DNA from 3 places in the Geofilum sp. OHC36d9 genome. Region 3 is predicted to be linked to each of the others. Evidence: riboswitches for the same ligand, from Rfam matches in the RefSeq annotation. Region 3 holds a riboswitch; each other region holds the start of a gene.
The links. A riboswitch is a leader RNA that binds a small molecule or an ion and turns the genes downstream of it on or off. The one in region 3 is predicted to bind cobalamin.
Positions count from the first base shown of each region.

Region 1: linked by a shared signal. The riboswitch ahead of ACT3CD_RS04120 (ABC transporter substrate-binding protein) and the one ahead of ACT3CD_RS07950 (TonB-dependent receptor plug domain-containing protein) in region 3 are both predicted to bind cobalamin.
Region 2: linked by a shared signal. The riboswitch ahead of ACT3CD_RS12200 (TonB-dependent receptor) and the one ahead of ACT3CD_RS07950 (TonB-dependent receptor plug domain-containing protein) in region 3 are both predicted to bind cobalamin.

Region 1 is NZ_JBQTGJ010000002.1:325,540-330,823, reverse strand. Features, by position in the region: gene ACT3CD_RS04125 (FAD-binding and (Fe-S)-binding domain-containing protein) at 1-578, opposite strand, end outside; cobalamin riboswitch at 1,217-1,476, shown strand; gene ACT3CD_RS04120 (ABC transporter substrate-binding protein) at 1,670-2,491, shown strand; gene ACT3CD_RS04115 (FecCD family ABC transporter permease) at 2,557-3,573, shown strand; gene ACT3CD_RS04110 (ABC transporter ATP-binding protein) at 3,563-4,396, shown strand; gene hemG (menaquinone-dependent protoporphyrinogen IX dehydrogenase) at 4,610-5,137, opposite strand; gene ACT3CD_RS04100 (hypothetical protein) at 5,172-5,284, opposite strand, start outside.
Region 2 is NZ_JBQTGJ010000012.1:53,855-59,138, reverse strand. Features, by position in the region: gene ACT3CD_RS12215 (TonB-dependent receptor) at 1-1,197, opposite strand, end outside; gene ACT3CD_RS12210 (LuxR C-terminal-related transcriptional regulator) at 1,283-2,068, opposite strand; gene ACT3CD_RS12205 (bacteriohemerythrin) at 2,362-2,760, opposite strand; cobalamin riboswitch at 3,167-3,367, shown strand; gene ACT3CD_RS12200 (TonB-dependent receptor) at 3,493-5,284, shown strand, end outside.
Region 3 is NZ_JBQTGJ010000005.1:176,126-181,409, reverse strand. Features, by position in the region: gene ACT3CD_RS07955 (YncE family protein) at 1-252, opposite strand, end outside; gene ACT3CD_RS07950 (TonB-dependent receptor plug domain-containing protein) at 332-2,245, opposite strand; cobalamin riboswitch at 2,351-2,577, opposite strand; gene ACT3CD_RS07945 (carbon starvation CstA family protein) at 2,611-4,128, opposite strand; gene ACT3CD_RS07940 (NUDIX hydrolase) at 4,254-4,943, shown strand; gene ACT3CD_RS07935 (low molecular weight protein-tyrosine-phosphatase) at 4,955-5,284, shown strand, end outside.

The sequences.
Region 1 (5,284 bases), on a different contig from region 3:
GTCTCGTCACGGCATTTTTTGTCGAACTCCCACTTTTGCAATGGTCTGAATGTGACTTCTTCGCCATTTGATAAACAGCCCGAAATTTCAATGATATGATCGCGGGTACTGCCATAAACCATTGAGTGAGATCCGCATGAGTTGTTGGCAACCATGCCTGCCAGCGTGCATCGGTTGGCGGTTGACGTCTCCGGCCCGAAAAAGAGACCATGGGTGGCGGCTTCACGGTTTAGGTCGTCAAGCACCACGCCGGGTTGCACTTCGGCCCATTTTTCTTTGGCGTCGATATGTAGAATCCGGTTCATGTGGTGTGAAAGATCTACCACAAGTCCATGACCAACCACCTGTCCGGCCAATGAAGTACCAGCTCCACGTGGAATCAAAGGTATTTTATGTCGGGCAGCAAAACCAACAATCAGGGCGATATCGGTAGCGTCGCGTGGCATGACTACGGCCATTGGTAATTCTCGATACACCGAGGCGTCGGTTGCATATAATGTGCGGGAGACCGTGTCGGTCAGCACTTCTCCTTTCAAAAGATTATCGAGTTCCCCAAAGGGGGGATACGGGTCATCCATGGAAACAGAACGTATTGGTTTGAGATGCTAAATTAGTAAAATATGTCTTATTCGTAACGAAATTGTTAATTAGTGCTCGAAAGAAAAATTCAGCTTCGGCGTTATGCTTCGCCTCAAAATGCTCGCCTATGCCGGTAAACCCCTGCTTTTCGAGATGTGCAGGCCTTGAATTATACAGTCAAACGCTTGTCATATATGGGTCAAATAAAAATATTACAATACGTCTAGGTCTCCTTTCTGAGACTTTCCACCGAAAAGTTTTATTCTTCTTTACACTTCAACAATTTTTTATAGGCAACAAAATGGATTTTGTCGGCATCGTATTTTTTTTAAAGCATGAAAATGATTTTGACGCTTGTTGGATGTCATTTATGAAGATTAATAAAGACGTAATTGAGATTGTCTCTTCCATGTAGCTCTCGATCTTGTAAACTTTGAATTTTTATTCCAAACGCCGGCTTTACGGAAAGATATTAATTTGGCGTATAGCAGGGGACTTCTGTGGCTGATAAATCTGTTTTGTTTTTAAGGTTGTTGTACGCAAAGAATTAATTTCCAATTGCCGCATGGAACTTCCATAAAATATCCATCCGCATGTGCGGGAATTATTTTATCATGGTCGTTTCATATAAAAGTTTAAATTTGCAATTGTATTTGGTGACTGTTTCGTTGTCGTGAAACGGCCTAATAGGGAATCCGGTGTAAAACCGGAGCTGTACCCGCAGCTGTAAGTCCAGAACAATGGTTTTTAATACCTCTTTGCCACTGCTGTCTGTTAGTGAGATGTTAACGGTGCCGTAATTTATTTGCCGGTAAATGTTAGTTGATTGTTTGCAACAGCGGGAAGGCTTTAAAAACCCGGATGAGCCAGAAGACCTGCCAAATTGATTCAATGAGTAACCAAACTTCGGGGAAAAAGTTGGGGGCTATGAACTACTCATTTTTTCGGGAAACCGGCTTTTCAACGATGAGTCCTGTTACGTGTTTTCACTGATGTAAAGTAGAAGCCCATGATTATGGTCCGTGAAGAGTGATTGGTTCTAAGCATTTAGTAGTTTTTTCGTGGATTCAAAAAATAACAACCATTGAGCATGAAAACCATTTTTCTTACTGTTGTAGCTATTTTACTGATGTCCACGCTTTGGGCTCAGACGCCTCAGCGCATTGTCTCGCTGGCGCCATCGTTGACCAAAGGTGTCTATTATCTGGGGGCAGATGAGGCGTTGGTTGGCCACACTTCTTATTGTTATATTGCCAAAGACGATGGCAAGGAGGTGGTGGCTTCTGCCATTAAAGTTAACGTTGAAAAGGTGTTGATGTTGAATCCCGACCTGGTGCTGGTACATGCTATTACCAAACCTCAAACTATTAATATGCTGCGAAAGGCCGGCTTGAAGGTGGAAGTCTTTGAAACGCCTCGTTCTTTTGATGAAATATGTACTCAGTTTTTGCGTCTGGGGCAGTTGATAGGAAAGGAAGATACAGCCCGCAAAATGGTGGCTTCTATAACTAAGGATGTTAACCTTATACGGGAAAAACAGGCCCTTGCGCAACCGCAAAAGTTCTTTTTTCAGATTGGAGCCGATCCGTTGTTTACCGTTCTTGATGATACTTATATGGCTGATTTTATCTCTTTTTCAGGCGGGACAAATATTTCTTCCGGATTAAAAATAGGTACTGTATCGCGCGAATTTGTTCTCACTAAAAATCCTGATGTCATCATTATTGTGAATATGGGAATTGTGGGTGACGAAGAGATGAAAATATGGCAAAGTTATCCCGATTTAAAGGCGGTGAAAAGCGGTAAGCTGTTTTTTATTGAATCGGATATGGCAAGCACCCCTAATCCGGTTGACTTTTTACAAACGATGCAGGTGATTGAGCGTAAATTAAATGATTGCAAAAGCGAGTAGGGTAAGCTCTGACGTCATCGTTTTAACAATGGCCGCTGGATACTGTTTCTTATAAAAATGTGACAATGAGCGCAAAATATGTCAAATGGGTTTTGTTTACATTGCTGTTACTCTTGTTGGTAGTTGGCGCATCGATTTTGTCGTTGACCATGGGTGAAGCCTCTATTTCGGTCGGTGATATTATTCCCTTGCTGAAAAAAAAGGAGGGAATGGATTATTTTATTCTGACGGGAATGCGTTTGCCTCGTGTTATACTGGCTTTGGGGGCTGGTGGTGCTTTGAGTCTGTCGGGCGCCATTTTACAGGGTGTTTTTCGTAATCCGTTGGTGGAACCCTATACGCTTGGTATTTCGGGCGGTGCTGCTCTGGGGGTTGCTTTGGTAATTGTTTTGGGATTACATCTTACGGTAGGCTCTTTTATGTTACCACTGGCCGGGTTTGGTGGTGCCATATTAACAGTGGTTATTGTTGGTCTGTTGGGCTTTCTGCATGGTGGTGCCGATGTTAATAAGATGTTGCTCATAGGTGTGATGATTAGTTTTGTGGCTTCTTCGGTTATGATGTTGCTGATGTCGGTGGCCACGGCCGACGATTTACATGGTATTATGTTTTGGATGATGGGCTCGCTGGATGAACCGGATACATTCCTGATTAAAATAGTATTGTATGCTTCGGTGGTGGGCCTGTTTGTCAGTTATTTGCTGGCACGGCCGCTGAATGCTTTGCTATTGGGAGAGGCCAAAGCCCGTTATCTGGGTATTAACAGTAAAACGACCATTCGTATTTTGTTTTTGGTGGCTTCATTGCTCACGGGTATTTGTGTATCGGTGACCGGGGTGATTGGTTTTGTGGGGTTGGTTATACCGCATTTTATACGTTTGCTGGCCGGTTCTGATTATCGGTTTTTGTTGATAGGTTCGTTTTTAGGAGGTGGCTTGTTTTTAATTATCAGTGATGTGCTGGCGCGGACGATTATTTCTCCCAACGAGTTGCCCATTGGCGTGATTACAGGTATGGCCGGCGGCATTTTGTTTATTGTGGTGTTAAATCAGTTTAAGAAAAGAGGACGTCATGCCCGATAGTTATTTGAAAATAGTCAATCTGGATTGTGGCTATGGCGATGGGTTTCGCCTGAAAAATATCTCATTGTCGCTTCCCAAAGGCGCGCTTGCCGGAATCATTGGTCCCAACGGTTCCGGTAAAACCACCTTGTTTAAGGGGATCTCCGGTAATCTGGCAGTCCGAACGGGCGAGATATGGCTCCACCATGAGAATTTAAACACCTTAAAACTGAATGCCAAAGCCCGTAAGGTGGCTGTTGTTAATCAGTTTCCTGATGCCATAGATGTGACGGTTGAGGATTATGTGCTGATGGGACGGTTGCCTTATCGTGAAGCATTTCAGTTTTTTGAGCCACGGCACGATGTGGTTATCGCTCGCAAATACATGCGTTTGACCGGTATTTTTAATCATCGTAAGAAATTAATGTCGCAGCTGAGCGGTGGTGAACAGCAATTGGCGGCTATTGCACAGGCGTTGACGCAGGAACCGGAGCTGTTGTTGATGGATGAGCCAACATCGCATCTCGATATTACGCATCAGGTGCAGGTGCTTAATCTTATTCAACGATTGAATGGCGAGATGAATTTAACGGTTTTAATGATCATTCACGATTTGAATCTGGCTGCCGAATATTGTAATTATTTGATTATGATGAAGGATGGTGCGATTCACATGAAAGGAAGTCCGCAGGAAGTGCTCACTTACGATAATATTGAGCAGGTTTATAACACCGTTGTGGTTACCGAGATCAACCCGCTGTCGGGTAAACCGGCTGTCTTTTTGGTGTCAGAGAGAATATTGAAGCACATTAAGGATAAATATGGTAGTCTGAACAGAGACTGAGAAACCGGGAGTCTGCTTTAGTGCTGGTTTATCATCTTGTTAATGAGTTGCTGCTGAGAAAGATAGGGTTAGTAGATTGTCTGTGGTTTAAGTGTTTGAATTATAAAGTTAAAAAACAAGGCTTGCAAAGTCATAAAAATTAAGGCGTTTACTTTTCGTAAATGACTGTTTTTATGACAAGCGTAACGCATAAGTTGACTTTGTAGACAAACATTAGTTAAGACTTATTTTAGCGGAAAAGTTTTTAACCTTTTCCCAGTCTGTATATTCAATCGGTTTTTCAGATTTTGTCGGGCCTTTTGTGATTTTCATAATCAATTTAATCATTAACCTATCTATTAAGGAATATGCATCATAGTCCAAGCGTCCAGCAAAAACATCTATTATTTTAGGACTCCAATTCAGTCGCTTAAAATATTTTGAAATATAAGGATTGCTCTCAGGTGTATTTTTGTTACTTTTTCTTGCCACTAAATTCACCGAAAAGAAAGCTGTATCAATTTGTTCTAATTCGGTTTTGTGTCTTTGAATAAACCGTGTTACTTTTTTACTGTGTTTCCCGTATCTGATACTCGCTCCAATAATCAATTTTGAATATTCAGATATTGCATCAGTAAACAACGAAATCTCAATTATGTCTGTCTTAAATCCTGAGTCTTCAAGATGTTCAGCAATTCGTTGACAAATTTTTAATGTCTGTCCGTCGGTAGTAGAATATACTATTCCTATTTTTTTGTCCATTTTAATCAATCAGTAATGTTTGTTGTTAAACGGTTTATTTATTTTGATGTTCACCCAACCAGTTATCGTAATTTTGAAGGACCGATTTAATGGCTTTGAAATTGGTGTTCGCGGGTATTAATTGAATGTACTGATTGTCAATACCTG
Region 2 (5,284 bases), on a different contig from region 3:
ATTTTTTGGAAGCAATAGCGCATTATTATTCAATGTTTCGGTTGATAAGTCAAGGCCTTTAGTAGTTGAAGCCAAAATTGTTTTCACAAACCGGTTGTCGCTAATTCTCATTTTGTGGCTGATACCTGCTGCGCTCATATATTGTTTTACCGACTGCGTTTCTTTATCGCTTTCGTATTCCCAATCGGAGATATGTGTTTTTGCATTTGCCCCGGAACCATCAATTAACCCAATGCCCCAGACCGAAAACAGACCCGCCTTTTGGGTTGGCAAATAGAATTTAAACGAAAGGTCCTGATAGGTCGTTCCACCTGCATTTTCAGGTAATAAAGATTCAAGCAACGACAGCGTTGAATAGCGGTAATTAAACAGATAGGAGGAATTACCCCCTTTTTTTAAAGGACCTTCTGACGCGGCATCAATACCTAAAAGGCCCAGTTGAAAAGTCCGCTCCGGCCTCTTATTATTTCCATTGCGCATAAAAAGGTCGAACACACCCGAAATAGCATTGTTATATTCGGCTGGCATTGCACCCGAAAAAAAATCTGAGTTAGCTAACAATTGACTACTTAGGGCGGTTAATCCGCCACCCCCAAAAGCACTTAAATCGGCAAAATGGTTGGGATTTGGAATTTCAACCCCTTCCATTTTCCATTGTAGCGACTGCGGACTGTTGCCACGAACCACAATGGCATTATTACTTACATTACTTGATACCCCGGCAAAAGAAGATACCAAACGCGCCGGGTCATCAAATCCACCAGCATAGCGCTGTGCCTCGTCAACACTTAACATTTTGGCACTTACCGATGCCATTCTGTTTATGGGTTGTTGCTTATTTACACGCGGTTTAATGGTTACTTCCGAAAGCGAATTAACCGTTTCCTTCAATGTAATATTAAAGAATAGCTCTTTCCCCGATGAGACCTGTATCTCTTTCAGGGCATACGATTCATAACCTATCATTGAAATTTGCATGTTGTACCTGCCAATACTGACATTTTCAATCGTAAAATGACCGGCCTCGTCTGTCACGGTGCCATAATTGGTATTTAGCAATACCACATTAACATAAGGCAAAGGGGTGCCGGAAGCATTGTCAAATACGGTCCCCCGAATGGTTTGAGTGGGTAATTGTGCCGGTATAGGAGCAATTGCAAACGACAAAAAAAAGACGACTAAAAAAATCCTCATCATATAAATACACTTTAATTTGGGTTGAAAACACAAAGTTCAACCCAAAAGAGGTATTATACAATACTGATATATCAGTAGTGGAGAGTTACAACAATCCATATTTTGAAGCAAAAATGACCGCTTCCATTGAATTATTCGCACGTAATTTTTTTAAAACTCGTTGGCGATGCGTATTAACGGTATTTAAACTAATATTTAATTTTGCTGATATTTCTTTACTTAAAAGACCCTCCTTAACCATTTTTAGAATTTGTATTTCCCGATTGGTTAACCCTAAATTGACCATCTCACTACTTTTCGCTTCTATATCGAAAGGGAGTATTTTACCCGTCTTGAAATCGAACAATTGACTTTTCATTTCTTCACTGATTTCCTGATTGGGAGAGATATCGATAATACTTAATGTTAACCAAATATTTCCATAATTATCTAATTGTAACACCTGTTGCTGTTCAATAACTCTTACATATTTATTTTCGGCATTCAATATTCGGTATTCGCTGATCAATTTGTAATTGGTTTTTTCATCATCGGAAAATTGATAAAACAGCTTAAGCAGCAAAATGCCGTTTTGCATCATCCCGGCATAATCTTCATGATGAATTTTATGATCCCAAAAATCGTGACTTTTTTTTATAATTTCGCTTAAATCGTATCCAAGAGAACTACCAAAATTAGGCGAATAAAAGATGTGTGATTTTTTATACATATCAAAAACACTAACACCGCAATTGGCATGGTCTGCCAATATTTGCAACATTGATTTTTGATGATCAAAACCAACATAATCTAATTCGTCTGCAACAAACTGTTGTTGGTTCAACAGCTTTAAATATGCTGCTGAAATATCACTTTGCGATTTGCTTGTCATAAAATACGAATGGTTTATTTTAGCTGTGTTAAACTCACGCAACGCAAAAATGGTAAATTGAATCAGTTATGCCAAATTTCGAAACAGGCACCTTATAAATTAAGAGTACTCACCCAAAGACGCCGGTGACAAATAAAAAAGCTTCATATTCAAGACCTGCGAAACTATAAATAATATTAAAAGAAACCCTGGAATGATTATTCCAGGGACAAACAGATTAGGCAATCAAAAAAAACAACGCCTTACAGGGGGCCATCCATCATCGGGTCGCCTAAAAGGATACGGCCCAAATATTATTTAATCATCGTAACCAAATAAGCCTTCAATTGTCGGTCGGGCAAATCAGAATGATCTGTAAAACGATTGTTTAAATAATCAACCAACTCATGGTAATCGATCATATCGGCATTGAAAGCGCAAATTATATCAGCCAGATCCCGCATCAATTCGGTATGCTCCTTTTTATGCTCGTCGTAATATGGGAAATCGGTGAACAGCATCAGATTTTCCTCACTGGTGAAGTGAAAATCAATAAATTTGTATAATTCTGATATCAACTGAGAGATCCTTTTATTACCCTGCTTTGTAATAAAAGCCTCATCAATCAATCGAATGGTCCGATGCAGTATATCATGTTCCTGATCAATTATCCGAACCTCTTCATGTGTAATTGTGTTGCTGGTAGCTATCATAAATTAAATGTTCTTGGTGTTAAACCCTCAATTCAATGTCAAAAATAGACCTGCATATTAAGAGTGTCAATGGCCTTTTGTCGACTGTCGTCTTTTTTTACACCAATAAACCCAAACGATAGATTAACAGCATAAGCCGGGAAACTAATGCATCACAAAAACGTTTTTATCAGGAAAAATCAGTCTGCCAAAAAGCGCCGGGGCAGATAAGAAAGCTTCCTTTGGAAGACTTGTACAGCTCAAAAAGAATGAATTTTGGCCATAATGGAAATTAGATGTGAATTTTCCCCCATAAATGATCATTTTGAGGGAAACATAACGCAGAAGACGGATTTTTCTTGCAAATACGACTAAAGGAAACATTGAATTTCCCATCTAAAAAAATTGAAATGTCATAAAAATAGATATTTTTGTACAACTTTTTGGTGATTGTTCCGGTTTCGCCGTGAACAATAAAAGGGAACCCTGTGTAAATCAGGGGCTGTACCCGCAGCTGTAAGCTCTTAAAAGAGTTTGGATCTATTTCGCCACTGTCTGAATATAAAAAGATGGGAAGGCGATCCAAACAGGAGTAAGTCAGAAAACCTGCCAAAAAATAACTATTCATCATTTTGCTTCCGGGTAAGAAGTTAATGCTGTACATTCTTATTGTTCAACATTATTTTTTCATTTCAACAACGCTGTTGAAAAAGGACGCAAGGTGTAATTGTTTAATAATTAAATAATTAAACCATGCAAAAAATGAATTGGCACATCGCTGGCCTTCTGTTTCTAGTGGCCCATAAACTATGTGCTCAAAACCCATCCTTGGTTGGTCACGTAACCAACCAGGAATCGAACCAACCCCTGACCGACGCCAACATCTACATTCCGGGAACGACATTGGGGACCATCACCGACCAAAACGGACAATTCATCCTCCGTAACATCAAGGCAGGCACCTATGAGGTGGTGGTATCATGTTTGGGCTATCACCGTTTTAAGCAGGAGATGCTTATCCGCGAAGCCCAAAATGAATTTAACTGTTCACTGAAGCCTTCCAACAACACCCTGGGAGAAGTGGTAGTTACCGGAACAGGAACACCACACCACTTAAAAAATGCGCCTGTTCAAACCGAACTGATCGACAAAAAACTAATTAACCAAATTGGGCCATCCAACTTTACGGATCTAATGCTGGGTGTAAGTCCATCATTCGATTTCAATCCAGGAGCTATGGGGCCTTTCATGCAATTAAACGGTCTGGGCAACGATTACATTCTGGTTTTAATTGATGGTAAACGGATGTATGGCGACATTGGCGGACAGAGTGACTTAAACCGCATTAACCCTTTAAATATCGAACGCATAGAAATTGTGAAAGGCGCTTCCTCAGCCCTATACGGGTCGGAAGCCATTGCCGGCGTCATCAACATAATCACAAATAAAAAGTCCCCAAAAAACGCAATCACCACCCAAAATAGAGTGGGCAGCTACGGCGAATGGATTATGCACAACAACCTCGACCTCCACATAGGTAAGCTATCATCAACCACCTCCTTCGACCGAAAAACAACCGACGGATGGCAGATCAGCCCCTACGAATCAGACGGTAATGAACTGGTTGAGACGGACGCCATGACACAAAATGCGTCCAAAGACTACACCTTCAGCCAAAAACTGAACTATGCCCTGTCGCAAAAAATAAATATATATCTTTTGGGATCCAAATATGAGCGGGATGTACAACGACCACTAACCGTGGGTAAATATGGATACTTTTACAGCGACTTCAGCTATGGTGCAGGAGCAGAGTACCTCCTGAGGAAAACCAATAAGATCACTCTCGACTGGAACTCCGACCGGTTCAAATATTACTACAAATATAACCAAACATCAGGCGATTATGTGGCCGGCAACCTAAGCAAACAAACCCAGCAGTTACGCAACGCCCTTAACCTGAAAAGCATTTTTAAACTATCTGATCACCACCTGTTATCGGTTGGAGGCGAGTATGTGATGGAAGAGCTTGAATCGGAAGGCCGCTTGCCGGAAGAAACTGCCGATGCATATACTCTGGCTCTTTATGCCCAGGATGAAATAAACGTCATCAATAACTTATCCATGGTGGTAGGCGGTCGTTTGGTAAAACACCAAACATTTGGCAATGCTTTCACCCCAAAAATATCAGCACTGTATAAATCAGGAAACTTAAACATCAGAGGAACCTATGCCAAAGGCTTTAAAGCTCCAACGTTAAAAGAGCTCTACTACCATTACGAAAAAAGAGGTACGCTTTATCTGGGAAACCCTGATCTGGACCCACAAACGTCCAACTACTATGCGCTCTCAACAGAGTTTATTGTTAATCAACTCTCCTTCAGTCTCACCGGATATCTAAACGACGTAAAAAATCTGATCGATTATCAAACAACGGAGACCTCGGACGAAAATTTAGCCAATGGAATTACAACAACCCGCTGTCATTATAACATTAACAGTGCTGCAACAAAAGGTCTCGATTTTATTTTCAATGCAAATATCG
Region 3 (5,284 bases):
TTTGTCATCAACAATTTCCATGTCTTGTAATACATCACCTATAATTGTATTTGTGCCATTGCTTTTCTTGAAGATACTACCGACAACCACCTGATCGTCGTAGCTGTAGAATGAAACGGAAGCGTTGCTTTGTCCAAAAGTTCCTTCGTTCAGAATAAAGGCTCCGTTTGTGTATAAGCTGTTACTCGTTTCGTTATCGTCCGTGCACGATGTCGCAGCAAGAACCAGAAATGCAGCTAATAAAATATTCATTGCAAAATTTGACCGTTTATAACGGCTTCTTAAATTGGTAATATTCATGATTGTAAAATTATGATTGGTTATTGAATAATTACAGTCTTACCTGTAAATTGACTTCGTAATTGCAAAGTGGCATTGCATACCAGGCCATTAGTTGGTATTGCGTGTTCCATAGGTTGTTTACTTTCACGTTTAGCTGGACGTCCGTTCTCCCTGCAGGAATTTTATAACCGCCCATGATATTCCCCAGTAGGTATGGCTCAAGTCGATTAGTGTAGTCGTAGTATCTTTCGCCAACGGCGTTTATTGTAAAAGCAGCTACTATTGCTTTATATTTCCATGTTAAAAGGCCTGCTCCTTTGTGGAGAGGGATGTAAACCATTTGTTTTCCGTCATAATGGTCGTCTGTTTTAAGCCGTGAGTGGGTATAAAAATAACTGGTTGATAACTGCCAAAACGAGGATCCTATTTTGCGGCCATAAATACCTTTTAATTCCAGACCTTTTGATTCTCCCCTTTTTTTATTGGAGGGAGTCCATATTGCATCGTCGTCCTGAAGCCATATAATCCAGTCTTTGATGTTGGAGGTAAACCAGATTGTGCTTAGTTTCATGTTTTGTTCAGCCGTCTTTTTGTTGTACTCGAAGCCAATATCTCCACTCCAGCCCGACTCTGGCTTCAAACTGTTATTGCCGCGCGCATAACCGTCAAATGCCCAATAAACATCATTAAAGGTTGGAATTCTGTAATTTTTTGAGATATTTCCCTTAATTTTTATTCTTTGCGTGAGGGCATAATTACCACCATAGGCAAATATTACAGGATGTAACGTGGTGTTGGTCATTTCATCGCGAAAGCTTATGAGTGAGGTTAGTCGGTTGTTAAATGTTTTAAACTGCACAAAGGAAAATAAAGCCCAACGACTACGTATTGGGGTGCCAATGTAACCGTCACTTTGGGCTTGTTCGTTGGTGTAGTTTAATCCCGTGCTCCATTGTATTCCGTTTTTTAAGCTAATTCTTGATTCTATTTCAGAAATGAGGGATAAAGATTGGTTATTTCCGCTGCTTATGGGAGTCTCCACATTGGTGTAGTCAATCTGGTTCCATAGAATTCCCTGTTTGAAGTTTATTTGAATGTTGTTGGTGCGGTAGTATCTCAGGTTTATAGCCCCCATTACATTGTTATCTATCTGATATTGTTGGTTAGGAGTGCTTTTGGTCATAATTGTTTGTACATCCTTATCGTAATGTTGAAGCCACAGTCCGGTCGTTACCAGTAGTTGATTGCCCAATCTAAAATAGTTGTCCTGACTTAAACCCCATTGTTTTACACCTGCATTGGTCTGGCGTTCTTTTCTTTTGTCCGGCCGAGAGGTGTTATAATACCAAAAGTTATTATCGCTGCTTTGTCGCATGACCGATAAGGAGGAGGCTCTTTTTTTGTTTCCTGTTTTCAGTGACAGTTGTTCGTATTGGCGGTTGTAGCTTCCAATGCCTCCATTAACCGAGATGTGATTTTTTTTATTTAGGAGGTTGTTGGTGGTCAGGTGTAGTACTCCGGACATGGCTCCACTTCCGCATAGGGTTCCGGCGCCACCGCTTTGAATTTGTATATCTTCAAAGAGGGATGCTGGCATGGCCGATAGATTAACGGAGCTATTCATTGGACTTTGGAGATTAAGCCCGTTCCACATAATCGCGGTATGATTGCTGTGGCTTCCTCTAAAACTGACCGTTGAAAGTCCACCCGGACCATAGCTTTTTATAGATGCTCCCGTTGATAGTAGGAGTAAATCCGAAAGAGAGGAGGTTCTCATTAGCTTCACCAAAATTGAATCTGGTTTTTCTATGGCAGCGCCAATGGTATATTCCTTTAAATGGTTGGCTTGAATGGTTACTCCTTTTAGTGGTATAGTCTTTTGTTGAAAGTATACCTGAGCATTCAGATGACAGCCAAATACTAATATTACCGTAAAAAACGGTTTGATTCTATTAAAGCGCATGTTTACAAATGATTAAAGTGAATTTAACCATTCGCAACAAACGGATGCTGGTGAAAATATAGAACAAAAGGATGTAGTTCTAATCTTCGCTTTTCTACCCGAAAGCTACGAATTAAAGTATTGGCAGGTCTTCTGGCTCACTCCTTTTTTTGATGCCTTCCCATCAGTTAATACCTGACAGTGGCGAAGTTTTCAAAAAAATAATAGAGATTACAGCTGCGGGGACAGCTCCGGAATTCTTAAAGATTAATAATTTAACCATTTAAGTCACCGGATTCCCTTTTATCAGTTTTCCGTAATTGGATTACTGAACCAATCTTTGTGCAAAAATACGTGCTATAATGTGATTATCAAATTTTAGTTCTTTAATTTTTGAAATTGTTTGTAATCTGCTGATTTATATTTTGTTGCCTAATTTCTTTTTTTATGTGTTTAATGGTTGCCAAAAACCAGATCATCGCCGCTATTCCGGCACTTCCTCCTATAAGGTAACCTGTTTCTGGGCTAAGGAACAATCCTCCTGTTTTTATTGGAGCAACCATCAGATACGATACGCATATTATGGTCATGAATAAAGCCGGAAGTGATAGCATCCAGTGGCTTTTATTGTTTTTGGCAAGATACATTGCACCGGTCCACAGAACGATAACGGCCAAAATTTGGTTGGATAGGCCCAAATATTTCCAGATAGTGGCAAAATCTAGCTGAGAGAGCAAAAAGCCTACTAGAAATAGCGGAATGCTAATGATTAATCGCTTTGTTGTAGTGGTCTGCTTCATTTTAAAAACGTCAGCAATGGTGAGGCGGGCGCTTCTAAAGGCTGTGTCGCCAGTGGTGATGGGACATACAACGACCCCAATAATTGCAAGAACGGCGCCTGCTTTGCCTAACCAACCGGTACTGATTTCATTTACAACCCATGCCGGGGTGTGACCGGAAGTTTGTAGTGTAGCATTTAGTCCTTCGGCACCACCAAAGTAATTCATAGCCGCAGTGGCCCATATTAATGCTACTATTCCTTCGGCAATCATTGCCCCATAAAACACATACCGACCTTGTTTTTCGTGTGTTATGCAACGGGCCATCATTGGGGCCTGTGTGCTGTGGAAACCTGATAAAGCGCCGCATGAAATAACAATGAACAGCATCGGAAATAAGATGTTTTCTGTTGGATGATGGTGAAAATTGCTAAATGATGATAGTGATAGTTCTTTGAGGACTAATTGACCTGAGATGCCATAGATTATAATGGCGCCGCCAATAAGCAGGGCCATTATAAGTAGAGCCAGACCAAATACCGGGTATATTTTACCTATTATTTTATTGATGGGCAGTAGCGTGGCAATCAGGTAATAGGCAAAGATGGCATAGAGCCACATCGTCATACCACCACCTGTAAAACTGGACAGGAGCTCTGCCGGCCCCGTAACAAAGGCTACTCCTACAAAAATTAACAGGAGTAAAGAAAAAATTCTTAAAAACTGACGAAAGCCGTTACCTAGATATTTTCCTACTATTTCAGGAATGCTGGCGCCATTATTCCTGACTGAAAGCATGCCTGAAAAGTAGTCGTGAACCGCTCCAATAAAAATACAACCAAGCACAATCCAGAGATAAGCCATTGGACCGTACATGGCCCCCAATATCGCCCCGAAAATAGGACCTAAGCCGGCAATGTTTAAGAATTCTATGGTGAAAGTTTTCCAGGCAGGCATAGGTATGTAATCAATCTGGTCAGCACTGGCAATGGCTGGCGTTGGTTGTGAATCGTCGGCGCCAAAAAAATATTCAGTAAATTTTCCGTATAAAAAAATCCAGCTATTAAAGCCGTGAGGGAGAGGAGAGATGTAATCATTTTTGTGCTTTTTTGTAAAATTAGTCAAAAATCAGTAAAGTTGTGTTTCATCTAAAAACCTTAAATTTGCAGTTGCCTTCAACGAAAGGCTTTAAATCATTTAATTTAGATCCAATTTAGAAAACTTTTTTACCTTGAATTATTGTGCGAGTTATGAATGAAATATATAATCAGAACCCGAAGTTTCATTTAGCAGTTGACTGTGTTATATTTGGTTATGAGGCCGGTGAACTTAAATTGTTGTTGTTTCATAGAGTTATTGAGCCCTGTAAAGGTGAATGGTCGCTTATGGGTGGATTCATGAGGTCCGATGAATCGCTTGAGGATGCGGCCCGGCGCGTTTTGTTTCAAACGACAGGTTTGGAAAATATTTTTTTGGAACAGATCGGGGCTTTTTCTAAAGTTGATAGGGAACCGGGAACGCGTGTGATAAGTGTTACTTTTGTGGCTCTTATTCGATTGAATGAACACGACCGGAATTCCGTAGGCGAACTTGGTGCACAATGGTGGCCGGTTGCTGAAATTCCAAAATTGATTTTTGATCATGAAGAAATGGTGGCTGAAGCGATGAAAAGTCTTCAGAACAGAGCCGCATCTGAGTTGGTTGGACGTGAATTATTGCCTGAAATTTTTACCCTTACTCAGTTGAGGGTGCTTTATGAGACTATTTTTCAGAAATCTTTTGAACCGGGTAACTTTCGGAAAAAAGTGTTGTCGCTAAATATTTTGGAACGGTTGAATCTTAAAAATACCACCGAATCGAAAAAGGGGGCTTTTTATTATCGTTTTAAGGATGGACAACAAGTGCCTGAAGGCCAGTTGCTGTTTCATGTTAATCGATAAATTATATTTGTATGGATAAGACGAAAATTTTGTTTGTTTGTTTGGGAAATATTTGTCGTTCGCCGAGTGCCAAAGCTGTGATGATTAGTGTGGTTGAAAAATATGATGCGGAAAATAATTTCGAAATTGATTCTGCGGGTATTCTGTCTGTGCATGCCGGGGAGCCGGCGGACAGTCGAATGAAAAAGCATGCCAGTGAACGGGGGTATCTGCTCAATAATATCAGCCGGCCAATAAAAAGCCCCGTTGATTTTGATTATTATGATATTATAATTGGGATGGATGATCAGAACATCAGGGATTTAAAGCGTTTAGCGCCAACAGAATGCCAAGGGAAGATT